4 regions of the Rhizobium sp. CB3090 genome follow, and region 3 is predicted to be linked to each of the others. Evidence: predicted binding sites of a transcription regulator. Region 3 holds the regulator's gene; each other region holds the start of a gene.
What was found. Region 3 encodes LexA, which represses DNA repair genes until DNA is damaged. Its sites were predicted from a motif close to TGTTCNNNNTGTGTTCNG; they were not measured.
Positions count from the first base shown of each region.

Region 1: a site for LexA is predicted at 2,624-2,641, ahead of QA646_RS18675 (YifB family Mg chelatase-like AAA ATPase). Genes of this name have one in related genera too.
Region 2: a site for LexA is predicted at 2,125-2,142, ahead of QA646_RS16425 (metallopeptidase family protein). Genes of this name have one in related genera too.
Region 4: a site for LexA is predicted at 4,120-4,137, ahead of QA646_RS00960 (ATP-dependent helicase). Genes of this name have one in related genera too.

Region 1 covers NZ_CP121662.1:3,870,144-3,877,333, reverse strand. The annotation lists gene cysK (cysteine synthase A) at 1-935, shown strand, start outside; gene QA646_RS18675 (YifB family Mg chelatase-like AAA ATPase) at 1,006-2,538, opposite strand; gene QA646_RS18670 (hypothetical protein) at 2,672-3,073, shown strand; gene gshB (glutathione synthase) at 3,128-4,075, opposite strand; gene QA646_RS18660 (cupin domain-containing protein) at 4,168-4,671, opposite strand; gene QA646_RS18655 (endonuclease) at 4,768-5,763, opposite strand; gene QA646_RS18650 (YraN family protein) at 5,866-6,234, opposite strand; gene rsmI (16S rRNA (cytidine(1402)-2'-O)-methyltransferase) at 6,227-7,135, opposite strand.
Region 2 covers NZ_CP121662.1:3,415,400-3,422,589, reverse strand. The annotation lists gene QA646_RS16440 (hypothetical protein) at 36-266, opposite strand; gene QA646_RS16435 (CoA ester lyase) at 378-1,310, shown strand; gene QA646_RS16430 (DUF1737 domain-containing protein) at 1,339-1,545, shown strand; gene QA646_RS16425 (metallopeptidase family protein) at 1,565-2,002, opposite strand; gene QA646_RS16420 (hypothetical protein) at 2,165-3,133, shown strand; gene QA646_RS16415 (DNA polymerase Y family protein) at 3,174-4,601, shown strand; gene QA646_RS16410 (error-prone DNA polymerase) at 4,598-7,190, shown strand, end outside.
Region 3 covers NZ_CP121662.1:1,307,154-1,314,343, forward strand. The annotation lists gene lpxB (lipid-A-disaccharide synthase) at 1-333, shown strand, start outside; gene gltA (citrate synthase) at 362-1,651, opposite strand; gene QA646_RS06420 (ComEC/Rec2 family competence protein) at 1,932-4,391, shown strand; gene lexA (transcriptional repressor LexA) at 4,372-5,094, opposite strand; gene QA646_RS06430 (DUF2721 domain-containing protein) at 5,484-5,975, opposite strand; gene QA646_RS06435 (mechanosensitive ion channel domain-containing protein) at 6,082-7,190, opposite strand, start outside.
Region 4 covers NZ_CP121662.1:192,869-200,058, reverse strand. The annotation lists gene QA646_RS00975 (hypothetical protein) at 1-357, shown strand, start outside; gene secD (protein translocase subunit SecD) at 453-3,017, shown strand; gene QA646_RS00965 (SMP-30/gluconolactonase/LRE family protein) at 3,078-3,947, opposite strand; gene QA646_RS00960 (ATP-dependent helicase) at 4,216-6,285, shown strand; gene mmsB (3-hydroxyisobutyrate dehydrogenase) at 6,496-7,190, opposite strand, start outside.

The sequences.
Region 1 (7,190 bases), 1.3 Mb from region 3:
TGTATGATTCTATCACCGATACCATTGGTGACACGCCCATCGTGCGTCTCGACAAGCTGGCCAAGGAGAAGGGCGTCAAGGCCAACCTGCTGGCGAAGCTCGAGTTCTTCAACCCGATCGCTTCCGTCAAGGACCGTATCGGCGTCGCCATGATCGAGAGCCTGGAAGCGCAGGGCAAGATCACACCCGGCAGGAGCGTGCTGATCGAACCGACCTCCGGCAATACCGGCATCGCGCTCGCTTTTGCCGCCGCCGCCAAGGGCTACCGGCTGATCCTCACAATGCCGGAAACGATGTCGATGGAGCGCCGCAAGATGCTGCTGCTGCTCGGCGCCGAGCTGGTGCTGACCGAAGGTCCGAAGGGTATGAAGGGCGCGATCGCCAAGGCGGAGGAACTGGCCTCGACGCTGCCGGAGGCCATCATCCCCCAGCAATTTGAAAACCCGGCCAATCCGGAAATCCATCGCAAAACGACGGCAGAGGAAATCTGGAACGATACGGACGGCAAGGTCGATATCCTCGTGTCGGGCATTGGTACCGGCGGCACGATCACCGGTGTCGGCCAAGTGCTGAAAGCCCGCAATTCGAATATCAAGGTCGTCGCCGTCGAGCCAGCAGACTCGGCGATTCTCTCCGGCGGCAATCCCGGCCCTCACAAGATCCAAGGTCTCGGCGCCGGCTTCGCTCCGAAGATTCTCGACACCCACATCTATGACGAGATCGTCACGGTCACCAATGACGAGGCTTTCCAGCAGGCACGTCTCGTCGCCAAGCTCGAAGGCGTGCCGGTCGGCATCTCCTCCGGTGCAGCACTGGCGGCTGCGATCAAGATCGGTCAACGGCCGGAAAACGAAGGCAAGAATATCGTCATCATCATCCCCTCCTTTGCCGAGCGCTATCTCTCGACGGCGCTGTTCGAAGGTCTCGGCGGCTGAGACAGACTACTTCAATCGTCAAACATTCAGAGGGCGCTGCGGCGCCCTTTGTCATCTGAGCCGCTTGCGCTCACACTACCGCGGTCAGCCGTTCGCCGGCAATGCGGTAGGAAATGGCTTCTGCGAGATGGATACGCCCGACCATTTGCTTGTCGTCCAGATCGGCGAGCGTGCGGGCCACTTTCAGCACGCGATGATAGCCGCGGGCAGAAAATTTCATCTTTTCCGCTGCGTCGCGCAGCAATTGCAGGCCGGCAGTATCCGGCTCGGCGATAGCCTCGATCATCGATGTCGAGCAACGGGCGTTGGTGGAGATGCCCTTCACGCCGGCTGCCTCGAAACGCTCGCGCTGTCTTTCGCGGGCACGGGCGACGCGGAGCGCGACATCGGCGCTCTTTTCGGCCGTCGTCGGGCGGATGAGATCGGCTGCGGAGACGGCGGGCACGTCAAGGCGGATATCGATACGATCCAACAGCGGTCCGGATATGCGGCCCTGATAATCAGCTACGCAACGCGGGCCGCGGGCGCAAGTGTGACCCGGCTCGCCGGCCATGCCGCAACGGCAAGGATTCATCGCTGCGACAAGCTGAATGCTGGCGGGATAGGAAACGCGATGATTGGCCCGGGCGATGACGCATTCGCCCGACTCCAGCGGTTGGCGTAACGCATCCAGCGCCTGCGGCGAAAACTCGGGCAATTCATCGAGAAACAGAACGCCATGATGCGCCAGCGATACCTCGCCGGGGCGGGCACGCAAACCGCCGCCGACCAGCGCCGCCATGGTGGCTGAATGATGCGGCGTGCGATAGGGCCGGCGATTGGAAAGCTTTCCGCCCGAGAGCTGGCCGGCGACGGAATGGATCATCGACACTTCCAGCAGCTCCGCCGTCGACAATGGCGGCAGAATGGATGGCAGGCGCGACGCCAGCATCGACTTGCCGGAACCGGGCGGACCGACCAAGAGCAGATTATGGTTGCCAGCCGCCGCCACCTCCAGCGCCCGCTTGGCGCTCTCCTGCCCCTTGATATCGGCAAGATCGGGGAAGTTGGCGGCATTGGCGCGGATCGCCGGTTCGGGGCGCGACAGGACCTGGGTGCCGCGGAAATGATTGGCGAGCGCAATCAGGCTGCGCGGTGCGAGAATATCGATGTCCGGGCCGGCCCATGCGGCCTCCGGACCGCTTTCGGCCGGGCAGATCAGCCCCTTGCCGATTGCGTTGGCGGCGATCGCAGCCGGCAGAGCGCCGGCGACAGGCGCGATCGTGCCATCGAGATTGAGCTCGCCGATGACGGTATAGGCCGATAGCGCATCCGCCGGAATGGCGCCCAGCGCCGCCATCAATCCGAGCGCGATCGCAAGATCGAAATGGCTGCCTTCCTTGGGCAGGTCCGCCGGCGCGAGATTGACGGTGACCTTCTTCGGCGGCAGCGACAGGCCGGAGGCGTGAAGGGCTGCCTGCACCCTTTCGCGGCTTTCGGCCACCGCCTTATCCGGCAGCCCGACAATATGCATCATCACTTTGCCCGGTGAGATCATCACCTGCACTTCGACGGGAACGCCCTCGATACCCTGAAACGCAACCGTGCTGACGCGCGCTACCATCCCGCCCTCTTTTAACCCGTTTACCGTTATCAATTTTTCATAACAGACTATGGGTTGCATAGTGGCAGAAATTATGGAATGAAACAAGAACAATAAAGGAACGAAGGGACGATTTCTACAATCGGTAGCAAATATGAGACTTGTAGTATCGCTTTCCCTTCTGCTGGGTGCGGTTCTGGCCGGCTGCCAGTCTATCGATGGCGGGGATAATCTGGAAAAAGGCGTTCCTTATCCATTGAGCGTCAAGGAAATTGCTACGGTGGAAAAGGGTTTGCGCGAGCAGCTTCCCTATCAGGGCGTGCTGATCTTCGGGCCGATGGCGGCTTCCAAGGATAGCAAAGGCTACGTCAGCGTCTGCGGCACCATTAGCGCCATGGGCGGCTATGGCGGCGTTATGTACAAGCGCCCCTATGTCGGGATGATGGTCGACGTGAAGCCGCTTTTCGGCTTCGTGCCAACCGTCATCTCGGATGACAGTTCCATCGGGCAGTCAGCAGTGATCCTGACCTGCAGCCGGATGGGCATTGCGATATAGCTTACCTGCGGCAAGGCGAGAGGTGGCGCCGTGATCCTACAGGACAGGCGCTCCTCAAGCGCGCTTCGCCTCGATCGCATCCCACAACAGGCTGGCAATGTCGGCACCGCCGAAGCGTCTGACTTCGCGCAGGCCCGTGGGCGAGGTGACGTTGATCTCGGTCATGTAGTCGCCGATGACGTCAATGCCAACGAGCAGGAAGCCGCGCGCCTTCAGCGCCGGGCCGATGCGCTTGCAGATTTCCTGTTCGCGCGGCGTCAGCTCCGTCGCCTCGGCACGGCCGCCGACATGCATGTTGGAGCGGGCATCATGCTCGGCCGGCACGCGGTTGATCGCGCCGACAGCCTCACCGTCGACGAGGATGATGCGCTTGTCGCCCTTGCGCACGTCAGGCAGGTATTGCTGCGCGATGAAAGGCTCGCGGAACATCTGGCCGAACATTTCGAGCAGCGAAGACAGGTTACGGTCGTCGCGCGTCGAATGGAACACGCCCGCGCCGCCGTTGCCATAGAGCGGTTTCAGGATGATATCGCCCATCTCGTCGCGGAAGCGGCGGATTTCGGCTGGATCGCGGGTGATCAGCGTCCTCGGCATCAGGTCGGCGAATTCGGTGACGAAGATCTTTTCCGGCGAATTGCGGACCCAGGCCGGATCATTGACGACGAGTGTCTTCGGATGAATGCGCTCGAGCAGATGCGTCGAGGTGATATAGGCCATGTCGAAGGGCGGATCCTGGCGCAGCAGCACCACATCCATGGTCGAAAGATCGACGCGCTCCGGCTCACCAAGCTCGAAGTGATCGCCCTTGACGTCGCGCACGATCATCGGCTCGACCGTAGCATAGATCTTGCCGTCGAGCATGCTGAGACGCTCGGGCGTGTAGTGGAAGAGCTTATAGCCGCGGTTCTGGGCCTCCAGGCTCATGGCGAAGGTGGAATCGCCTGCGATGTTGATGCTCTTGACGTGGTCCATCTGGACCGCAACATTCTTGATACCAGCCATAGTCAGCCCTCGCTCGAATTTGCGGACAGATGTAGGTCGGCCCGCATCCAAACGCAACGGCTATTCAAGGGCTTCCGTCAGGGCCGGCCGCGTCAGGCGGCAAGGCCCTGTGCACCGCCCTGCCGGACGAAGTTGCGCAGGCGATAGGCCATGGTCAAAGGCTTCGGGAACGGCTTGCGGCAGAAGGCGACCTTGCGCAGATAGCGGTCGATGCGCCATGTGGCCCAGGTTCCGCCGGCGAAATAGGCGACATCGCCGGCGCTGAGCGTGCGTTCAACGCCATCCTCCGTCGTGATATGTACCTCACCTTCGAGGATCATCACCGTTTCGTCCCAGCCGAAATACCAGCGAAACTCGCCCGCGGTGCAATCCCATAGCGCGGTCATCGCAGCATCGTCGTGCCCGCGCGAATGCTCCGCAATGCGGGCAACCGGATCGCCCGCCAAAATCCAGGACGGTTCGATCGGCGAAGGCTTCATTTCCATTTCGCTGCTGGCGCCGGCCACGAAGCTTTTCGACTGCGGCAGCGCGGCGACGACCGGGACGGCACGCGCGGTAAAAGCCGCCATGCTCGCCAACATCAATTTCAAGACCATGCAATCCCCCAATTCCATGCGCGTCTCAGCCTCCATCGCACGGAAGAGGTAACGACGCGGTTCATGAAATCCGGCGCATTTTAACGATTGCAGCGATCAGGTAGAAAAACCTTCGATTGTGCAAACGATCATGTCGTGATCGGAAAGCGGCTTGCCCTCTTCATTGAGGGAGGAAACGAGATGGCTTTCGCTGATCTTCAAACCGCGGCTCAGGAACCAGTCGAGCTTCATGGTGCGATCGGGAAAGCGCGTGATCAGGCTCGGGCGCGTGCTGGTCTGATCCAGTGGGCCGCCATGGCATTCGAAGCCGCGGCCTTCGGCCATGGCGAACAGGGTATCGGTCGAGAAATCCCCGCCTGTGTGATTGCCGGTATTGAGATCGCCGCCGATCAGGATGGGGAAACCCGGTGCAAAACCTTCAACAGCGTCGATCAGCGCCGCCATCTGCCGCTCGCGATAGGCAGCAGTTGCGACACTTTCGAGATGGACCGAAACGGCGACGAAGGGACCAGCCTCGGTTTCGACGATGGCGCCGACAGCGCAGCGATCGCCGATGCGGGGCTGTTCGTTGCTGTCGTTGAACCACTTGGCCTCGCCCGGCAGCCGGAAGAGAAAGGCATCCTTCAAGGCGACGGACGCCATCAGGGCGTTGCCGTGAAAGCCCTTTTCGTTGAAATCGTCCTTGCAGAAGGAGCGCTCGATTTCCGAACCGAGGCTGAGTTCCAGGAATTCCACGCCATAGGCATAGTTCATGCCGAGTTCGCCCGCGACGATCGCGGTCGGGTCACTTTGGCCGGTCCGCGCCATGCCCTCGTCCATCTCGGAGAGCAGGATGAGCGACGCCTTGGTCGCCTTCAACTTGGTGGCGGATTCGAGGGGAAAAAGGCAGCGCTCCATATTCCATGCGGCCACGGTGAAGGGGAAGCTCAGCGGCTGGACTTCGCCGGTCGCGCCACCGATGCGCACGGTGTTCATGCAAGCAAGCGAGGCGAGCGTTGCCGCATGAATGTCAGGGGTCTTTTCCAATGAAATGAAGCCTTTGCGTTCCTCTTGCGAGGGAACGGCGAAGGCGGAAACGGTGCTGCGGATCATCATAAGACCTGACGAAATGATTAGGGCGCGATGCGCGGAAGCGACGTGAGCGCGGTGGTCTGGCAATAGTTGCGCTTTATGACGGCGCCATGATGGTCAGCCTCAAAAAGCATCCGGAAAATGCCGGGGCCAGCGGCCGGGTAGGATCACCACGATGTCATAGCGTTGCGACAGGCGTCCATAGTCCTTCTGGCGAGCAAGCCAAAGGTCGCTGGCAGCACGAATACGCCCTTGGGCGGAAAAGGAGACGGCATCGATCGCCTCCTGCTCGCCGCGCCTCGCTTTGACCTCGACGAAGACTGCGAGATCACCTTTGCGAGCGATGATATCGATTTCGCCGAGCTTGGTGCGGTGGCGGATGGCGAGAATGCGGTAGCCCTTGAAGAACAGAAAAAGCGCTGCGGCATATTCAGAGACATGGCCGCGTCGCCACGCTTCCCGCCGCTTCAGCCTCTCGCCCGTCTCAGCCATGGCGCTCCTTCATATCGAGCAGGCGCTGGTAGAGATCCTTGCGCGGCAGACCGGTGATCCGGGCAGCCTCTGCCGCCGCCTTCGCTGTCGGCATGCTCCGCGCGAGATCGCTGAGAATGGCCTCAACATCAGCTTCGGCGGCGATCGTTTCTTCCGGCGGGCCGACGAGCAGCACGATCTCGCCTTTCACATGCTCGACAGCCTCATAGAAAATTGCGAGTTCAGTGAGCGTGCCGCGACGGAATTCCTCGAAGGTCTTGGTGAGTTCGCGGCAAACGGCAGCCTTGCGCTCGCCGCCAAGCACATCGGCTGCTGCGCTGAGCGTTGCGGCGATGCGATGGGGCGATTCAAAGAAGATCAGAGTCGCGGGGATGACAGCAAGCTCGGCCAGCCGGTCGCGGCGGCCCTTGTCCTTGGCGGGCAGAAAGCCGGCGAAGAAAAAGGCGTCGTTGGGCAGGCCGGAGCCGACCAGCGCGGCAAGCGGCGCGGACGCACCCGGGATCGGCACGACACGGTAACCCGCGTCGATCGCCTGCAGCGCCAGCCGGTAACCAGGATCGGAGACCAGCGGCGTGCCGGCATCGGAGACCAGTGCCACGGAACGGCCGGCTTCCAGCGCCTGCAGCAGCCGCGCCCCTACCTCGTCGGCATTGTGCTCATGGTAGGCGAAGGGCCGGTTCTGGATGCCGTAGCGGTCGAGCAGCACGCGGGTAACGCGGGTATCCTCACAAGCGAGAACATCGGCACCTGCCAGCGTTTCCAGTGCGCGCAGCGTGATATCGCCGAGATTGCCGATCGGCGTCGCGACGAGATAAAGCGCCGGCTCCAGCGGCCGTGCTGGAACCGTGGTATTGTGCAGGCGGAAACTGCGCGCTCCGCCGCTTGTGTGTTCGTCGCTCATACCGACCCTGAATTCGCCTCGGAATCATCGCCTTTATGGGCGAGGTATGGCCTGA
Region 2 (7,190 bases), 1.8 Mb from region 3:
AGAGCGGCGGGTGGCCGCTCTGCCCTGATCTTGGCTTAGAGATCGATGATCGTGCCGCGGCCGTCGTTCCAAACGCGCATTTCGCGCTGAGCATTCGCCTTGGCGCGCACCGGAGCAGGTTTCATCCGCAACGAAATCGCGCGGCCCACCATAAGCACGGTGAGGATGCCGCCGACAGCGAGCGTGAGCGAAACGGTAAACAGCGCCAAAGCTGCAAACACGGTGATGCCGGCAAGCGCGATGAACAAGGAACGGATATTCTGCATGGTCGAGACCTCTCTACTCACGGCAATGTGGTCCTCTCTCCTTCTCTCTGCAAGAGGAGCATGGCTTTTTGTTGTCTTGCCTGACGGGGCAAAGCGCGGCAAAACTGCGTCATGAGCCGTCCCGCCCCTCCCCGTTCCGTCCGTCTGCGCCGCTCGGTGCTGAGCGTCCCCGCGATCAACCGCCGTGCACTTCACAAGATAGCCGATCTCGATTGCGACGCGGTCATCTTCGATCTCGAGGATTCCGTCGCGCCCGAGAAAAAGGCGGAAGCGCGGGAGAATTTGCGCGCCTTCTTCTCCAGCCTACCAACTAGCAAAGAAGAGGCCGGCAAGGAGCGCATCATCCGCATCAATACGCTGTCCTCCGGCTTCGGTGCCGAAGACCTGGAGCTGGTGCTGGCGCTCCAGCCCGATGCGGTTCTTCTGCCGAAGGTCGACGAGCCGCAGGATGTGACTGTTGTCAGCGACAGGCTCGGCGAGGCGGATGCGCCGGAGAGCCTGCGCATCTGGGGGATGATCGAGACGCCGCGCGGCGTCTTGAATGCCGCAGCAATCGCCGAGGCCGGCCGCACACCGGGAAGCCGGCTCGATTGTTTGACCGTCGGTCTCAACGATCTGCGCAAGGAAACCGGTGTGTTGCCGCAGCCGGGCCGCGCCTATCTCGTGCCCTGGCTCATGCAGGTGATCCTGGCCGTCAGCGCCTACGGGCTCGACGCCATCGACAGCGTTTTCAACGATTTCAAGGATGTGGAAACCTTCGACGCCGAATGTGCCAAAGGCCGGGCCATGGGTTTTGCCGGCAAGATGCTGATTCATCCAAACCAGATCGAGGCCGCCAACCGGCATTTCGGGCCACATGAGGCCGCTCTTGCCGAAGCGGAAGCCATCATCGCCGCTTTCGCCGATCCGGCGGCGGCCGGCCTCAACGTCGTGAACCTCGGCGGGCGCATGGTCGAGCGGCTGCATCTTGTCCAGGCGGAGAGACTGGTCCATAAAGCTCGCCTGATTTCAGAGCGCCTTCGTCCTTCGACAAGCTCAGGATGAGGGGCAGCATGCTACGAAAGGCGATTTGATGAAACTTTATCGCTTCCTCAGCGGACCGGACGATTCCTCCTTTTGTCACAAGGTAACCGCTGCCCTCAACAAGGGCTGGGAACTCTCGGGCTCGCCGACCTATGCCTTCAATGCGGCGACCGGCCTGATGCAGTGCGGTCAGGCGGTCGTCAAAGAAGTCGCGGGCAAGGATTACGATCCGGAAATGAAGCTTTCCGAGCAGTAAGCGTAACAGGATCGCTTCCTCAGCGGTCCGTCGCTTCCTCGGCGCTCGCCTCGATGCGCTCCATATCCTCGTCGCTCAGGCCGAAATGGTGGCCGATTTCGTGGATCAGGACATGGGTGATGATGTCGCCGAGGGTTTCGTCGTTTTCCGCCCAATAGTCGATGATCGGCCGGCGATAGAGACGGATCTTGTTCGGCATTTCCCCGGTCTGGGCGGTGAAACGCTCCGATATGCCACGGCCTTCGAACAGGCCGAGAAGGTCGAAGGGCGTTTCCAGCGCCATGTCCTCGAACACATCATCGTCGGGGAAATCTTCGATGAGGATGATGAGATCGCCGGTGAGCGAACGGAATTCGTCCGGCAGGTGGCCGTAAGCCTCCGCGGCCAAGGATTCGAATGTGCTGATCGAGGGGGCATGGCGGTCCCGCCAATCCTCGCTCTGGTCAATGCGGGCCATGAATGCTTCCTTCCTTAGCTGTCATATAGAGCCTTTGTTTCGATTTTTCGAGAGAGGATTCAGGCAGAGGAATATTTTCTCATAAAATGATGTTGACTCTTCTGCCGACCTCTGGAATCCATAAGAACATAACAGGAACATAATTGATCTGGAGCTAACGTCATGGCCGAGGCCGCCGTGGCGCGGGAGACGCTTTTTGCCCTGCGTGAAACCATTGCCCGACTGGAAGGCAGGCCGATACCGGCGCTGGCAGCGGTGGCGCATGAGGCACGGGCGGCGGAGCCGAACGCCGGTTCGGCCGATGCTGTCCAGCCGCTTGCGACAGGAGTTGCCGATCTCGACGAGGCGATGCAGGGCGGCGTGCCGCTCGATACGCTGACGGAGATCCGTTCGCTCGCTTTGCGTGATGCCGGAGCGGCGAGCGGTTTCACCCTCGCTCTCGCTGCTCGGCTCAGAGTGTTTGCCGGGCGGCGTGGGGCGCAAGCCGCCGGCAAAACCACGGCCGTATCGCCGGTTTTATGGATCGGCGATACGGTCGCGGCGATGGAGGCGGGCCTGCCCTATGCGATCGGGCTTCGGGATTTTGGATTGGAGCCGGCCGGCTTTCTGCAGGCGTCGCCGCGCAAGCTGGAAGAGGCGCTATGGCTGGCGGAGACGGCGCTTGCCAGTGCGGCCTTTGCGGTTGTCATTCTGGAGGTGCGCGGCAATCCGGCTCGCTTCGGGTTGACCGAGAGCCGGCGGCTGGCGCTACGGGCCAAAGCGGCGGGGCGGCCTTTGTTTCTGTTGCGTCAAGCGGGCGAGGAGGAGGCGAGCAGCGCTCTCTTCCGCCTCTCCGTCGAACCCGCGCCGGCCCTGGCGCGGCCTCTGCCGGATGGATCGCTGCTTGGCGGCAGCATCGGTCATCCGGCCTTTCGTCTCACCCTGGAAAAAAGCCGCAACCCGGCGCCCTTTTCCATAACCCTGGAGTGGAATGCCCATGACCGCCAGTTTGCCCCTGTCCTCGACGCTCAGCACCCTGCCTTTCCCGGCGAATACGCAGCGCATTCTGGCGCTGACCTTTCCGCATCTGCCGACCGACCGGATCGCGCGCAAGCGATGGGGTCTGTCCTGGCGTTCGACCGGTCGGCTTGAGGCACCGCCGCTCGCTTGTGCCGGCAAACTGAACAATGCCATGCGGCTTACCGCGCTCAATGAAAGGGCCGAGACGATCGGCCTGAAGCTTACGCAGGGCGTTGCCGAAGCGAAGGCGATCTGTCCTGCCCTTGACGTCGTCGAAGAGGATCCAGGTGCAGACCGCAAACTGCTGGAGGCGATCGCCGATTGGTGCGACCGCTATACGCCGCTGGTGGCGATCGACGGCAAGGACGGGCTTTTCCTTGATATTACCGGCTGCGCCCATCTCTTCGGGGGCGAAGAGGCGCTGCTCGAGGATATTCTGATCCGGATTTCCCGGCTTGGACTCGATGTCCGCGGCGCCATTTCCTCCGCGCCGGGCCTGTCCTGGGCGGTTGCTCGCTTCGACGACAGCCGCGTCGTTCCTCCGGAGGCCATGGAAGAGGCGCTGGCGCCGCTGCCGGTCGCCTCGCTCAGGCTTGGCGAGGAAACCATCGCCGCATTGCAGAAGCTGGGATTGAAGCAGGTGGGCGATCTCCTGGCCGCGCCGCGGGCGCCGCTGACCCGCCGTTTCGGCGCGCAACTGCTTTTGCGGCTCGACCAGGCTGTCGGCTTGAACGAGGAGCCGATCTCGCCGCGCCGGCCGGTCGCGCAGTTGTCGGCCGAGCGGCGGCTTGCCGAACCGGTACAGGCGGAGGCCGATATTCTGCAATTGGCCCACCAGCTTGCCGAAACCTTGAAACCGGGGCTGGAAGGCAGGGGCGTCGGTGGCCGTTCGTTCGAGCTTCTGCTGTTCCGGGTCGACGGCGCGGTGTTCCGTATTGCCGCCGGGGCATCGCAGCCGCTGCGGGAGCCGAGGCGGATCGCCGGTCTGTTTACGGAGCGCTTTACCGCCGTTCATGATGATCTCGATGCGGGATATGGCTTCGAAATCGTCCGCCTCAATGTCCTGGAACATGCGCCTTTCGATTCGACGCAGGATGACTTTGTCGGAGAAGGCCGCCAGGACGGGTCGCTCGCTGCTTTTGTCGACCGGGTAGCCGCGCGGCTGGGGCCGGATTGCCTGCAGGGCTTCGAGCTGCAGGAAAGCCATATTCCCGAGCGGGCCGTGCGACCGATCTCGGCCATGGGGCTTCTCGCTTCCCGGCGGCGGATAGGTAAGGAAGATGCTGGGTTTGGCTTCTTCCGCGGCGAGCGGCCGCTGCGGCTGTTTCGCATGCCGGAGCCGATCGAAACCATTGCCGCCGAAGTACCCGATGGCCCTCCCCGGCAGTTCCGCTGGCGGCGTGTCATGCATCGAGTCAGCCGAGCCGAAGGGCCGGAGCGGCTTTCGGCGGAATGGTGGGTCGAGGAAAAGGAAGGGCCTGTCCGCGATTATTTCCAGGTCGAGGATGAAGAAGGCCATCGTTTCTGGCTGTTCCGCAAGGGTCTCTACGGCCGAGGCGAAACGGGACCGGATTGGTATATGCACGGGGTCTTCGCATGAACGCGCGCCCGAGCTTTCACGAACCCGGATCCTTCTTCGAGATCGGGGTGAGAACGAATTTCTCTTTTCTCGAAGGTGCCTCGGATCCGGAAGAAATGGTGGCGCAAGCCGCTATCCTGAAACTTTCGGGGTTTGGAATTGCCGACCGCAATTCGGTTGCAGGCGTCGTCAAGGCGCATGCGCACACCAAAGTTCTCCGAGAAAAATATGAGGAGACCGCTAAGAACAACATGGTGCTTCGAGCCAATGGGGAGCCGGAAAAGCCTCTCCTGAAGCCGGTTCCCTTCCAGCCTGGCGCTCGCCTGGTGTTTTCGGACGGTACGCCCGATATTCTTGCCTATCCGCAAAACCGCAAGGGTTGGGCGCATCTCTGCCGACTGTTGAGCGCTGGCAATCTGCGCGGCGAGAAAGGCGTCTGTATCCTCAATGAAAGCGATCTCGTGGAATGGGGCGACGAGATGATGCTGGCCCTTGTTCCCGATCCTGATAGCATCGAGACGCCGGAGAGGCTGGCAAAGCTTGAGGAGTACCTGAAGCGGTTATGGATGCGCTTTGGCCGAAAGTTCCATATGGTCCTGTCTCCTGCCTATGACGGGCGGGATCGGATGGTCTTTGCCACGCTTTCCATCATCGCATTGCGCAACGGCGTGCGGCTGATCGCCAGCAACCAGCCGCTTTATCACGCGACCGAACGAAAGCCGCTTGCCGATATCGTCGTTTCGATCCGCGAGCATGTGCCGATCGCCGAGGCCGGCTTCAAACTGGCGGCCAATGCCGAGCGCTACATGAAGGATGCTGTCGAGATGGCGCGCCTGTTCCGGGATCATCCGAAGACAGTCGCCAATACGCAGAAGTTTTTTAGCCGGCTGTCTTTTTCGCTGGACGAGTTGAAGCATAACTATCCCGACGAAAGCATTGATGGCGAGACCGTTGCGGAGACGCTGAAGCGGCTGACGTGGGAGGGGGCCAGATGGCGCTTCCCCGAAAAGATTCCCGAAAAGGTCTCGATGCAGATCGAGCATGAGCTCAAGCTCATTCGTGAGCGGCAATATGAGCCCTATTTCCTGACGGTGCATCGGATCATGGAATTTGCCCGCAGCGAGAATATCCTTTGTCAGGGAAGAGGGTCGGCGGCCAATTCGACGGTCTGCTATTGTCTCCGGATTACCGAGGTCAATCCGGAAATAACAAGCTTGCTCTTCGAGCGTTTCATCTCGACGGAACGTGAAGAGCCGCCTGATATCGATGTCGATTTCGAGCACGAGAAGCGTGAGGAGGTCATCCAGTTTATCTACAAGCATTACAAAAAGGAGCATGCCGGACTGACGGCGGCGGTCACCAGCTATCGGGCGCGCTCGGCCGGTCGCGAAGTGGCGAAAGCCTTCGGCCTGTCGGAGGATGTGCAGTCGGCTCTTGCAAGCGGTGTTTGGGGCTGGTCGACGGAAGAGCTTTCCGAGCGTGAGGCGAAGATTGCCGGTCTCGATCTCAAGGACAAGACGACACGGAACGTCCTCTCCTACGCCTCGACGCTGATGGGTTTTCCGCGGCATCTGACCCAGCATGTCGGCGGTTTCGTCATCACCCGGGATCGATTGGACGAGGTGGTGCCGATCATGCACACGGCGATGGACGATCGTTACATGATCGAGTGGAACAAGGACGATCTCGACAATCTCAACATACTGAAGATCGACGTGCTTGCGCTCGGCATGCTGACCTGCCTTGCCAAAGCTTTTGACCTGTTGCTGCTGCATTACGATGTGAAGAAGGAGCTCGCCGATCTTGGCAGCGGCGAGTATCCCGACCGCATACCGGTCTATGATATGATCTGCCGGGCCGACACGGTGGGCGTCTTCCAGATTGAAAGCCGGGCGCAGATGAGCATGTTGCCGCGTCTCCGTCCTCGCAAATTCTATGATCTGGTCATCGAGGTGGCGATCGTCCGGCCAGGTCCCATCCAGGGCAACATGGTTCACCCTTATCTCAAGCGGCGGGATGACGAACTTCATAATCGACCGATCGAATACCATCGTCCGGAATTGAAGGCAGTTTTGGAAAGGACGCTAGGAGTTCCCCTGTTTCAAGAACAGGCGATGCAGATTGCCATTACTGCGGCTGGATTTTCGGCGGCCAAGGCCGATAGGCTGCGCCGGTCCATGGCGACGTTCAAGCGGACGGGAAAGGTCGATGAATTCAAGAAAGACCTGGTTTCGGGCATGGTCGCGAACGGCTACCCTCAAGACTTTGCCGAACGCTGCTTCAGCCAGATTGAAGGTTTCGGCGAATATGGCTTTCCCGAAAGCCATGCGGCTTCCTTTGCTCTTCTCGTCTACGCTTCTTCCTGGCTCAAGGCCTATTATCCCGATGTCTTCTGTGCGGCGATCCTGAATGCCCAGCCTATGGGCTTCTATGCGCCGGCGCAGCTCGTGCGCGATGCGCGTGAACATGGCGTCGAGCTGCGGCCAGTTGATGTCAATCATTCGAGCTGGGATTGCCTGCTGGAGAAGGCGCGTTTCGATCAGGACGCAGTCGAGCCGCGTCATGCGTCGATGCGCGAGCTGATCAAGACGCAATGCGCCGTCCGCCTCG
Region 3 (7,190 bases):
TTAGGACTTGCCGGTGTTCCCGTTGTCTCGACCTATAAGACCGAATGGCTCGCCCGGTTTGTGATGTCGCGCATCAAGACCTGGACAGCCGCTTTGCCGAACCTCATTGCGGATTATGCGATCCTGCCCGAGCTGATCAACGATGTTCTGCGGCCCGGCCTGCTGGCGCGCTACATGGAGCGCCTGTCGAACAATACGCCGGAGCGGGCAGCCATGCTCCAGGGTTATGATCTGGTCTGGCATCGAATGCAGACCGAAGAGCCGCCCGGCGAAAAGGCGGCGGCGATCGTTCTCGATGTCTTGTCCAAGAAAAAACCCGGCCATTTGAACTGACCGGGTTTTTTGTTGGCTGCTTTTCGGCTTAACGCTTGGAAACCGGAACGTATTCGCGGTTCGGTGCGCCGGTGTAGAGCTGGCGCGGGCGGCCGATACGCTGGTCCGGATCTTCGATCATCTCGTTCCACTGGGCGATCCAGCCGACGGTGCGGGCGAGAGCAAACAGCACCGTGAACATGGTCGTGGGGAAGCCCAGAGCCTTCAGCGTGATGCCGGAATAGAAGTCGACGTTCGGGTAAAGCTTCTTCTCGATGAAATAGTCATCGGTCAGCGCAATACGCTCCAGTTCGATCGCGATGTCGAGCAGCGGATCGTCCTTGATGCCGAGTTCGCCGAGAACCTCGTGCGCCGTCTTCTGCATGATCTTGGCGCGCGGATCGTAGTTCTTGTAGACGCGATGGCCGAAGCCCATCAGGCGGAACGGATCGTTCTTGTCCTTGGCGCGGGCGATATATTCCGGAATGCGGTCGACCGTGCCGATTTCCGTCAGCATGTTGAGCGCAGCTTCGTTGGCGCCGCCATGGGCCGGGCCCCAGAGGCATGCAATGCCGGCGGCGATGCAAGCGAAGGGATTGGCGCCGGAAGAACCGGCGAGGCGAACCGTCGATGTGGACGCGTTCTGCTCATGATCCGCATGCAGGATGAAGATGCGATCCATGGCGCGGGCAAGCACCGGATTGACCACATATTCCTCGCAGGGCACGGCAAAGCACATGCGCAGGAAGTTCGACGCATAGTCGAGATCGTTCTTCGGGTAAACGAAGGGCTGGCCGATATGGTACTTGAAGGCCATGGCGGCGAGCGTCGGCATCTTGGCGATCATGCGCAGGCTCGCGACCATGCGCTGATGCGGATCGGTGATATCGGTGGAGTCGTGATAGAAGGCCGACAGAGCGCCGACGCAGCCGCACATGACGGCCATCGGATGCGCATCGCGGCGGAAGCCGGTGAAGAAACGGGACATTTGCTCATGCACCATGGTGTGGTGCACGACCCGGTAGTCGAAGTCTTTCTTCTGGGCTGCGGTCGGCAATTCGCCGTAAAGCAGCAGGTAACAGACTTCGAGGAAATCGCCGTGTTCAGCAAGCTGTTCGATCGGATAACCGCGATGCAGCAGAACGCCTTCGTCGCCATCAATAAAGGTGATTCTGGACTCGCACGACGCGGTGGAAGTGAAGCCAGGATCATAGGTGAAAGTGGAGGTGTTCTTATAAAGGGCACCAATATCAATGACACTTGGGCCGATGGTTCCGGTCTTGACCGGCAAATCCACCGTCTTTTCACCCCAAGTTAGTTTCGCGCTTTGTTCCGTCATGCTGATCCTCCAAGATTTGGCGGGATTGACGCCTTAAAAAGCGCCAAAGGGTTAAGCGACTAACGATTAGCTATATGATCCAGAGCCTAATGCCAAGTTATCGTTACGCCTATTTGTGCATTGCGGCATCAACTTTTGGGCACTGCGGTAGACAGGCTCGTTTTGCGCTAACGTGAAATGGCGTCATTTGTTGGAGATTAAGCCGATTTCAGTTGAATTCACCTGATGGTGACGGCAAAACTCTCGCAAGAGCTGTAGTTTTGCGTGGGCGTTGGAGTGTATGCCTAATTTAGAGGCACCGGATCCGCAGGTGGAGAGTAGGGAGTTTACTGCGGTTGCCGAGCGCGAGCGTGGCATCGAAGCTGCTGTCTCCCGTCTCAAAGCGACGCAGCCGGAGCGGACACAGGACCAGGCTGCGCTACTTGCTCGTTTTCGCCTTGCGGCAGGCAGCATCAGACTCGGCATTTACCATTTGGTCGAAGAAGAGGCGGCGTATGGTCGCGCGATGCTGTTCGCGCCGGTCTATATCGGCGTCGGTGCGATCTTCTGGTTCTCCGTCGGAGCCGATCCCCCGCCGCAGGCTGTTTTTACCGCTCTCCTTATCTTCGCAGCCGCTTTTTTTCTCCAGCAGGAGGCGGGGCGAGTGCTGCGGCATTTGCTGTTTGCCGGCATGCTGGTGTTCTCGGGCATGGCTCTGGCGCAATGCGAAAGCTGGCGGGCATCGACGGTGATGCTCGACTCTGCGGTGACGACCACCATCACGGGGCGGATCGAACGTCGCGAGGCCGATGACAAAGGGCGTTGGCGCTATGTCGTTGCCCTGGAGGCAACGGAAAAACCGGCCATTCGCCGGCCGCCGGCGCAGGTCACCATTTTCGTGCGCAAGCAGCTCCAACCTTTTGAACTCGGCGATCGCATCCAGGGCAAGGCGCGGCTGACGCCGCCGGCCGGACCCGCCTTGCCCGGTCTCAACGATTTCGCCTTCAGCGCCTATTTCGATGGCACCGGCGCGAATGGCTTTGCCTATGGGACGCCGACGCTATTGTCACCAGCCGGTGATGCCGTTCAAGGGTCGATTCTCGACAAGGCGGATATCTGGCTTGCGCGTTTGCGCAGCAGCATCGGCGACAGGATCAGGACACTTCTGCCCGGCGATACCGGCGCGTTTGCGGCGTCGCTTGTCACCGACGAGAGACGGGCGATATCGGATGAGACGACGGAAGCGCTGCGGACGTCTGGTCTTGCGCATATCATCGCTATCTCCGGTCTGAACATGGCGCTCTCCGCAGGCATCTTCTATGTCGGCCTGCGCTATGCTCTCAGCCTGTTTTTCGGCGTGGCACAGGCTTGGCCAACGAAGAAGATCGCAGCCTTCGGCGCGTTGATCACGGTGACGGCCTATTATCTCATTTCCGGCTTCGGGGTATCGGCAGAGCGCGCTTTCATCATGATGGCGATCATGCTGGTCGCCGTGCTCTTCGATCGGCCATCCCTCAGCCTTCGCAATGTGGCGCTGTCAGCGATCGTCATCCTCATTCTGTCGCCGTCGCAGGCACTCGGTCCAAGTTTTCAGATGTCTTACGCGGCGACGTTGGCACTGGTGTCCGGTTATTCGCTCTGGACGAAAAGACCGCATCGGGAGAGCATTCTCTCCCGGTTCCGGCTCATGCGTCCGCTGCTCTTGGTCTCGCGCTTCTTCGGAGGCATATTGTCGACTTCCTTTATCGGCGGCGCATCGACCGCTATCTTCTCGATAGAACATTTTCACCGATTGGCGACATATGGTCTTCTCGCCAATCTGGCGGCGATGCCGGTCGTCTCCTTTATCATCATGCCATTTGGCATGGCGGCTACGATGCTGATGCCATTTGGCGTCGATGCTCCATTCTGGCAGGTCACCGGCGCGGGACTTGATGTCGTCATCGCCATTGCCAAAACGGTCGCCGCTTGGGGTGGCAATATTCCTTTTGGCCGGCTACCGGTCTGGCTGTTTCCGACGGTCATAACCGGCTTCTTGCTGATGACCTTGCTGAAAACACGATTGCGGCATGCGGGTGCGCTTGTGATCCTCGGTTCGGTCGCCGTCGTGACCCTCAGCCCCGGTGTCCCAAAACCCGATCTGATGATCTCCGAGGATGGCACGCTGGTCGCCTTGCTGCGCAATGGTGCGTTGACGACCAATCGTGAAAAACCGCCCGATTTCATCTTCGGGCAGTGGCAAAGAGCCCTGGCGATCACTGAGCAGCAACCGCCGATGATGCTTCCGCCCGACAGCCAGCTCCCTAAAATCAGCAAATCGGACAAGCATCGCCGCCTGAGTTCCGAAGAACAGAGCGCAGTTCGAAAGGCGATGGATGCTGCACTGGACGATGCCGGGCAGGGCGGCTTCGCCTGCCAGAAAGGTGCGTGGTGCGTGGCAATGCTGGAGAATGGTGAGATGCTTGTCACCATTGAAGACGCTGCCTATCTCGCTGCGGCCTGCGACACTGCCAATATTGTCGTCACTCCCGTACGGCTGCGTCTGGATCGCTGCCGCTCCGGCGCGATGCTTTTTACCGGCGCAACGCTACGCCGGACGGGAGCTATCGAAATGAACCTCAGCGCCGACAAACCAGCAATAACGACTGCGTTCGACAATCTGACGCGGCCATGGAGCCTTCATCGCGCCTATGACTGGCGAACGGGCACTTTCGGAGCGCCGATCGCACGGGTGTCACCGGTCAGTGATAGCGGCGAATGAGGCCGACAAGCTTGCCTTGCACCTTCACACGATCCGGCCCGAAGATGCGGGTCTCGTAAGCAGGGTTCGCCGCTTCAAGCGCGATCGAGGCGCCCTTGCGACGAAACCGCTTCAACGTCGCCTCCTCATCATCGACGAGAGCAACGACGATGTCGCCAGGATTGGCAGTCGTGGCATTGCGGATAATGACGGTATCGCCGTCGAAGATGCCGGCATCGATCATCGAGTCACCCTTGACCTCCAGCGCATAGTGCTCGCCGGAGCCAAGCATGTCGGCGGGAACGGTGATGTCGTGGGTATTGTTCTGGATGGCCGAGATCGGAACGCCGGCGGCGATGCGGCCCATGACAGGGACCGAGACCGAACTGTTGTTTTCCTCATTCACTGGCCTGCTGGGAGCGGGTGGCGGCACAAGCTGCGGCTTGCCAAGGCTGCCCTCGATGACGCTTGGCGAAAAGCCGCGGCGCGGCTGTAGGCTCGGGCTATAGGCCTCCGGCAGCTTGATGACCTCCAGTGCCCGGGCCCGGTTCGGGAGGCGGCGTATGAAGCCGCGCTCTTCCAAAGCTGTGATGAGACGGTGAATGCCGGACTTGGACGCAAGGTCCAGCGCATCTTTCATCTCATCGAAAGATGGCGGAACACCGGACTCCTTCATGCGCTCGTGAATGAAGAGAAGCAGTTCCTGCTGCTTGCGCGTCAACATCGTTTTGAACCTCGGGACTGAGAAGGCGTCGTGAAACAAATCCAGAACGAACACTATATGTTCCATATGTGTTCCGCAAGCCCTTAAATTTTGGTGAAGATTTTGTAAGCGCATCAAATAAACGGGAACATAACAAGTCCTGGCCGGATGGATTTTCCCGATGTCTACGCGCTAAGCGGCGGAAATATATGCGAAAACTCGCAGCGTAAAATTTCGCCGGTCGGAAGCGACCCATCCCAAAAGCAATGAAAAGCCGCGTTGTTTGCTCAATAAGCTCTTTGGAGGACGATGCTCTACGAACGATGGAGAGCAAGCTGCAGATTAGGCAAGGAAGATCGGATTTCAGAGCGGCTGAGACTGGCGCAGTCACTAGTAAATTGGACCTGATTTCAATAGGTTGATTCCTTTCTCGAACTCCTGTGCCTATGTTCGAGCAAGGTGCGATCGTTTGCGATCTGCCTCAGCATGCTGTGCCCAGCCAGAATCATTTCGAAGAGGAAGGCCACAAAAGCGCCCATGAGCGCGATGACGGCAAGGCCGAAGAACCAGAGCAGCATCTGCTCGCGGAATTGCTGGCGAATCGCTCCGCTCATGAGGCCGAGCGTCGCAAGGCATGTGCACACACCGGATGCCGTGCCGAGCAGGACAGCAATCTCGAGCGCCAATGTTCGCCGCCGCAGATAGTAGAGTTGCAGCAATCGCGTTTCATCCGGGTCCTCCGAGGTCACCCGTTCGAAAAGGCTGTTGACCCGGTCGGAGACGCGAGCGAGCCTGGCCGAGAAGACATTCAGACACCCGGCAGTGCCGGCCAGCAAAAAGACCGGCGTCAGCGCTATTTGAATAACGTGTGCGGCAGCAGACGTTAGCTGGTCGTTCAGCACGCTTGATCTCCTTCCTATCCAACGTTGTCCGCTATCAGGTTCGGGGAGTTGCTTCGCCGAGGAAGCGCCTCAGTGTGAGCGAGGGGGCCGATCTCACGCGAATGTTTCACGTCGGTGGCGCCGGCGATTGTGGCATCTGTTCAGCGGTTCTCTTTTTGTGCATCGTCAAAGCGGCGGCAGCGACGTCGGATTTCTCCTCCCCGCCCACTTGGACAGTCGGCTGAGCGAATTCGATACCGTTTTCCATGAAGGCGTCGCGGATCATGGTATAGGCTTGCCGCCGGATGTAGGTTTGCCGACCGGGAAGGACGGTGAAGGCAAAGCTCAGTTCGATACCGAAGTCGCCGATCTGTTCGACGCCCTTCATTTTCAGGGTCTCGAGGATTTGCGGCCCGATTTCCGGATCTTCCTTCAGCTGCTCTCCGATTTGCTTCGCGATCTTTTTCGCCTTGGCCACGTCGGTGTTGAAGGGAACCCGCAGCAGGAATTTGTCGATCGCCCAGTCGCGGCTCATGTTCTGAACGGCGCCCAGTTCGCCGAATGGAACCGTGAACACCGGACCGCGATGATGCCGAAGCCTGACGGAACGCAGGCTGAAGGATTCCACCGTTCCCTTGTAACTGCCGCTCTGAATGTATTCGCCAACACGGAAGGCATCGTCCATGAGGTAGAAAATGCCGCTGACGATATCCTTGACGAGCGTTTGCGAGCCGAAGCCTATCGCAACGCCGAATATTCCGGCGCCTGCAATCAGTGGTCCGATCTGCACGCCCATTTCGGACAGCACGGTAAGGACGGCGGCCGCGATGACGATGGCTGCAAGCGCGTTGCGAAAGATCGGCAGCAGGGTGCGAAGACGGCCCGCGCGCGCGGCTTCCGCCGACAGCGAGGATGCGTCGTGATCGGCAACACTCAATCTCTCGTCAATGAATGCCTTCGACAATTGCCAGCAGAGATCGGCTAAGATCAGGATGACGACGCTCTTCAGCGCACCGCGAACGGCGGCGTCGATTGCCGGATTTTCTCGAGCGAGAATGTTGGGATCATAGTGCCAGATGACTGTGATCCAGGCGACCGCGGCTGCGATGACGATCGCCCGCGCGCCGCGAACGGCCAGCACCATGCGGGCGCTGTTCTTGTTGTCGCCGGGCCATCGTCCCTTAGCGAATGCCTCTGCTGTTCGTCCAACCGCGGACAGCAGTCCCGGAAGAATAA
Region 4 (7,190 bases), 1.1 Mb from region 3:
GGAGCGCGCGTGATCGCCTCGCTGTTCGTCGCCTTCTTCGCCTACCTCGGACTGGCGCTCGGCGGCGGCATCAATCTTGCCGCGCGGGCGGATGCGGAAGCTTTCTCCTCCGGCAAGGACACGCAACCGCTCTATCTCGCCCTGCGCGATCCCGTGCGCGGCACAGTCGTCGCCGACCGTACGGTCACGCCGAAAGCCACCTGGCACGATATCGGACCGGCAACGCTTACGCCTCTTCCGTCGCTTGGACTGCTCAGCAATCCGGGGCAGTCGCACGACCGCGGCGAACTCGCGCGGCATGACTCGCTTGCTTTCCGCGCCTATCTCGCCCGCGCTCCGCCGACCGCTTTCGTCTAACCGGTTCACGCGCCTGACGGCGCATTTTCGACATGACCTCACATTCGCCAGCGGCAGGCTCCGCTGGTATCAGTGTATTTCCAAGGATAATACTCATGCGCACCTCACCATGGCTGGTGTTCACCTATACGGTGATCATCGTGCTTGGCCTTTTCATCGCCCTGCCGAACGTGCTGCCGCAGTCGGTCTTGAGCAAAATGCCGACCTGGCTGCCGCACAGCCAGGTCGCCCTCGGCCTCGACCTTCGTGGCGGCTCCTACCTCGTCCTCGAAGTCGATGAGAAGGACCTGACCAATGGCCGGCTGCAATCGCTGCTGCAGGACTCGCGCCGTGTCCTGCGCGACAAGAACATCCCGACCCGTTCGATCGTCCGCAATGGTGACCAGATCGTCGTGACGCTGACCGATCCGGCGCAGAGCAACGATGCGGTGACGCAGTTGCGCACCCTCGCCAACACGATCTCGTCAGGCCTTTCCGCCGGCCAGTCCGATCTGACGATCACGCCGAATGGCGGCACGATTGCCATGTCCTTCTCGCCGGCCGGCATCGCCGCCAACGTCGATTCCGCCGTCCAGCAGAGCCTGGAAGTCATCCGCAAGCGCGTTGACCAGGTGGGCGTCGCCGAGCCGACCATCCAGCGCGTCGGTCCCAATCGCGTCCTCGTGCAGCTTCCAGGCGCACAGGATCCCTCGCGCCTGCGCGAACTGCTCGGCTCGACCGCGAAGATGTCCTTCCATCTGCTCGCCGAGAATGTCGATCCGAAGAATCCCGGCCCCGGCGTTTCCATCCTGAAGGACGATCAGGGCAACAGCTATCCGGTTCTCGATCGCATCGAGCTCGCCGGCGACCGTCTCACCGACGCCCGCGTCAGCTTCGATCCGAACACGCACGAGCCGCTCGTCACCTTCCGCTTCGACAGCGCCGGTGCCAACCGCTTTGCGGAAATCACCCGCGAGAATGTCGGCAAGCCTTTCGCCATCGTGCTCGACAACAAGGTGCTGAGCGCGCCGAATATTCGCGAGCCGATTACCGGCGGTTCAGGCCAGATTTCCGGCAATTTCACGGCTGAAAGCGCGACGACGCTAGCAGCGCTGCTGCGCGCCGGCGCCCTGCCGGCCAAGCTCACCGTCATCGAAGAACGCACTGTTGGCGCCGACCTCGGTGCAGACGCGATCCAGAAGGGTATCTATAGCGGCCTGGTCGGCTTCGTCTTGGTTGCCGGCTTCATCTTCGTGCTCTACGGCGCCTGGGGGATTCTCGCGAATTTCGCACTGCTCATCCACACGATCCTGACGTTCTCGGCCCTGACGCTTGTCGGCGCCACGCTGACGCTGCCCGGCATCGCTGGCGTCGTCCTCGGTATCGGCCTTGCGGTTGATGCCAACGTTCTCATCAACGAGCGCATCCGCGAAGAAACGCGCAAGGGCCGCGGCGCCTTCGCCGCCATCGATAACGGCTTCAAGAAGGCTTATTCGACGATTATCGACGGCAACATGACGGCCCTGATCGCCGCCGCCATCCTGTTCTACTTCGGCTCCGGCCCGGTTCGCGGCTTTGCCGTGACCATGGGTCTCGGCCTCATCATCTCGATGTTCACCTCCGTCGCCTTCGTGCGCGTCGTGATGATCGCCATCACCCGTCGCCGCAAGCTGAAGGTGCTCAACATCAGGCCGTTGATCCCCTTCAGCCCCTATGACAAGCACATCCAGTTCATGAAGGCCCGCTTCTTTGGCGTCACCGTCTCGGCGATCCTGTCTATCGCCTCGGTGGTCCTGTTCATCCATCCGGGCCTCAACTACGGCGTCGATTTCCGCGGCGGCATCCAGATGTCGGTCAGGACCAAGGACGCGGCCGATTTGTCTACGTTCCGCGCGGGCCTGAACACGCTCGGCCTCGGCGAAATTGCACTGCAGTCCTTCGGCGACAACAGCAGCCTCCTTGTCCGCGCCCAGCGCCAGGACGGCGGCGAAGAGGCCCAGACAGCCGCGGTCACCAAGCTTAAGGCAGAAATCATCAAGATCGACCCAACCGCGACCATCGAAGGCACGGATGTCATCGGTCCGAAGGTCTCGGGCGAGCTTGCTTGGGCCGGCATCCTGTCGGTCGTGATCGCCAGCCTGGCGATGCTCGTCTACATCTGGGTGCGGTTCGAATGGCCGTTCGCGGTCGGCGCCATCGTCACTCTGATACTCGACGTCACCAAGGCGATCGGCTTCTTCGCGATCACCGGCCTCGATTTCAACCTGACGGCCATCGCCGCGATCCTGACGCTGGTCGGTTACTCGGTGAACGACAAGGTCGTGGTCTATGACCGTATGCGTGAAAACATGCGGCTCTATAAGTCGATGCCGCTGCGCGAGATTATCGACAAGTCGATCAACGAGACCCTGGCGCGAAGCCTCTATACCAACGCCACCGCCTTCCTGGCGCTGGTGCCGATGGCGATCTGGGGCGGCAGCGCCGTCTCTAGCTTCGCGATCCCGATGGTGTTCGGCATCCTCGTCGCCGGCGCCTCGTCGGTCTTTATCGCCGCTCCGATCCTGCTGTTCCTCGGCGATTGGCGCCGCCGCCATGCCAAGGCGGTCGCCAACGACGCCACGCCGGACGACAAGTCCGACAAGGACAACAAGGACAACAAGCAGATCCCCGCCGCCGAATAAGCAGCGGCTGATATCAATGAGGACATGCCCGGCTCTCGGGCATGTCCATCTGCCTCCAGATCAGATGGACGGCATGTACAGCGGCAGCCCTGGACGCGGTGCCGTTATTCTCTCCAAAACACCGTTTTCCTGCTCTGTGATCAGCGCATATTTGCCATCGAGGGTGAAAGCGATATTGCCTGGCCGCGTGCCATTGGTGCGGATGCGGCCGGCGATCTTTCCGGTGGGATCGATGAGGCAGATCTCGCCCTGTCCGTAGACCGCGCAATAGAGCGTGCCATTGCTATCGAAAGCCATGCCGGCCGGTCCGCGCAGCACCTTGACGGCGGGTGCCGGCATTACCTGTGCAAACAATTCCTGCCGTCCGCCGACGATCTGACGAAAGATTTTTCCGGTCAGCGTCTCGCTGTAGTAGAGCAATCCGTCCGGCCCGAACGCGATGCCGTTGGCATAGAGCAAGCCGGTCGCCAGCACGCGCTGCACCCGGCCTTCCGCCGGATCGATCTGGTAGATACGGCCGTTATACGGTGCCTGGAAGAAATCGGGGTTGATGTCGGGGCCGTCGAGCAAATCGGAGATACGAACGCCGGAATCGGTCATGTAGAGCAGACCGTCCGGGCCGAAAGCGAGGTCGTTTGGATAAAGAAACGGGCCGTCCTTGCCGCCTTCGATCACCTGCAGCGTGCGGCCTTCCGGGGAGACCCGAACAAGGGAGTTTTCGGGACCCCCCGCCACCCAGAAACAATGATCGCCGTCGATCGCCAGCCCGGTCGGCCGGCCGCCGGGCCGGCAGACTTCGCGGCGAATACCGGCCGCGACCATTGCCAGGCAACGGCGGCTCTCATCGGTCTCCACAAGCGCGATACGTCCATCCGTCAGGGCTACCGGCCCTTCAGGCTGGCGCAATCCGGTGGCGATCGTCTCGTTCATGGTCGGGAACCCTCACGCAGCGCGCCGAAACCCCAAAATCATGTGTCACAATGGTAAATAAGTACCCCAACGGCTTTTTTCGAGCCGATGTTCGTTAAATCTGAACCAAATTCATGACCGGAGGGTCACATCTCTGTGCGGATCCGGCCGAGCTTGACAGTTTTAGCCAATTCGGAACATTCATCGAACATTCGGATATTATTGCGCACATGATTCGTCACCGATTCCGTGTTCACACGCCTGCCGTCCGAAGCCTTCAGGAGAGCCCATGACTGCTGCCTATCTGGAAAAGCTGAACCCGGAGCAGCGGCTGGCGGTGGAGCACGGCACGACAGTCGAAGGCAGCCATATCGCCGGGCCGCTGCTGGTGATCGCAGGCGCAGGCTCCGGCAAGACCAATACGCTCGCCCATCGCGTCGCACACCTCATCGTCAAAGGCGCCGATCCCCGCCGCATCCTGCTGATGACATTTTCCCGGCGGGCGGCGGCCGAAATGGGTCGCCGCGTCGAGCGCATCTGCCGCGATGTGCTTGGTGCCAATGCAGGCATCATGGCCGACGCGCTCGCCTGGACCGGCACATTTCATGGCATCGGCGCACGGCTCCTGCGCGATTATGCCGAACAGATCGGCCTCGACCCGGCCTTCACGATCCACGACCGCGAAGACAGCGCCGACCTGATGAACCTCGTGCGCCACGAACTCGGCTTCTCCAAGCTGGAAAATCGCTTTCCGACCAAGGCGACTTGCCTCTCCATCTATTCCCGTGCTGTCAATTCGGAAGCGCCGCTCGAAGAGATGCTACGCGATTTCTTCCCCTGGTGCGCCGCCTGGGACAAGCAGTTACGTGATCTCTTCGCGGCCTATGTCGAGGCCAAGCAGGCGCAGAATGTGCTCGATTACGACGATCTGCTGCTCTATTGGGCGCATATGCTGCACGAGCCACTGATCGCCGAAGATATCGGCGGCCGCTTCGACCATGTGCTGGTCGACGAATATCAGGATACCAACCGACTGCAGTCGTCGATCCTGCTGGCGCTGAAGCCCGACGGCCAGGGACTGACCGTCGTCGGCGACGATGCGCAATCGATCTATTCCTTCCGCGCGGCCACGGTGCGCAACATCCTCGACTTCCCGACCTCCTTTACCCCCGCCGCCGACATCGTCACGCTCGATCGCAATTACCGCTCGACACAGCCGATCCTGGCTGCTGCCAATGCGGTGATCGATCTTGCTTCCGAGCGTTTCACCAAGAACCTGCGCACCGAACGCCAGAGCGCCGAGCGTCCGCGGCTGGTCACCGTGCGCGACGAAAGCGATCAGGCGCGCTATGTCGCCGACCAGGTGCTGGAAAATCGGGAGAGCGGCGCGAAGCTCAAGCAGCAGGCCGTGCTTTTCCGCGCCTCGCATCATAGCGGGCCATTGGAAGTCGAGCTTACTCGCCGCAACATTCCCTTTGTCAAATTCGGCGGGCTGAAGTTTCTCGACAGCGCCCATGTGAAAGACATGCTCGCCGCCTTGCGCTTTGCCCAGAACCCGCGCGATCGCGTTGCGGGCTTCCGGCTGATGCAGCTTTTGCCGGGCGTCGGCCCTTCGACTGCCCAGCGCGTGCTCGATCATATCGGGGAACAGGCCAGTCCGATGGCGGCCCTTGCCGATTTTCCGGCACCGCCACGCTCGGGCGAGGACTGGACGGCTTTCGTTGCGACCATGCAGGCGCTGAAGAGCGGCAAGGCGGGATGGCCGGCGGAAATCGACCTCGTGCGGCAATGGTACGAACCGCATCTGGAGCGAGCGCACGAGGATGCGGCGACGCGCCAGGCGGACTTGATCCAACTCGAACAGATCGCCGGCGGCTATGGCTCGCGGGAGCGCTTCCTCACGGAGCTCACGCTCGACCCACCCGACGCCACCAGCGACCAGGCCGGCGTGCCGCTGCTCGACGAGGACTATCTCATCCTCTCGACCATCCATTCCGCCAAGGGTCAGGAATGGACGAAGGTGTTTGTCCTCAACGCCGTCGATGGCTGCATTCCGGCGGATCTCGCGGTCGGCTCATCCTCCGAGATCGAGGAGGAACGGCGGCTGCTCTATGTCGCTATGACACGGGCGAAGGACAATCTCGATCTCGTCATTCCGCAACGCTTCTTCGTGCACGGTCAGCATGCGCAAGGCGACAAACACGTCTTCGCTTCCCGCACGCGCTTCATCCCCGCGACATTGCTGCAGTTTTTCGAAGTCTGCGGCTGGCCACAGGCCCGAGGCGAAAGCGCCGCCGCCATTAGGGCGAGGCAGGTGCGCGTCGATGTCGGGGCGCGCATGCGCGGCATGTGGCGGTGAATTGGGACATTCGTTGGGGGCCCGCTGTTTCGGTAAAGCCCCTTGAGTGCAGCGCAATTGCGTATGGGGCACGCCAGCACCGTGATTTCCTTCTCCCCTCGGGGAGAAGGAGTTGCGCGGCAACGACCTCATCTCATGTGCAATTCCTGCACTCGCCGGGGGGAGTCGGATGAGGGGCAGCCTTGTACCCGATTAACAATCCAGCAATCCTCAGCCAGCTTCCCGAAACATCTCGATGATCGCCGAAAAGTCCCGTCCGCCGTTGCCGAGCTTTTCGAAGAGCGCATAAAGCTGTGCCGCTTCCGCGCCTAGAGGCGTGGATGCGCCGCTCGACAAGGCCGCCTCCTGCGCAAGCCGTAGGTCCTTCAGCATCAGTGCCGCCATGAAGCCGGGCTTGTAGTCGTTGTTAGCCGGCGAAGTCGGCACGGGGCCTGGCACCGGGCAATAAGTATTGATCGACCAGCATTGTCCAGAGGAGGTCGAGGCGACGTCGAAGAGAGCTTGGTGCGAGAGGCCGAGCTTTTCGCCGAGCACGAAGGCCTCGCAGACGCCGATCATGGAAATGCCGAGGATCATGTTGTTGCAGATCTTCGCCGCCTGCCCGGCGCCTGCGTCGCCGCAGTGGACGAGCTTCCGGCCCATGACTTCCAGCAGCGGTTTGGCACCTGCAAAACTTTCCGATGAGCCGCCGGCCATAAAGGTGAGCGTACCGGCGGCAGCGCCACCGGTGCCGCCCGAGACCGGGGCATCGAGCGACAGGCAGCCGGCATCGCCAGCCATAGCATGGGCTTTGCGAGCGCTGTCCACATCGATAGTCGAGCTGTCAATCAGCAGAGTGCCCTTCGGTACGGAGCGCAAGATGTCGGTCCAGACCGTCAGCACATGCTGCCCCTTCGGCAACATGG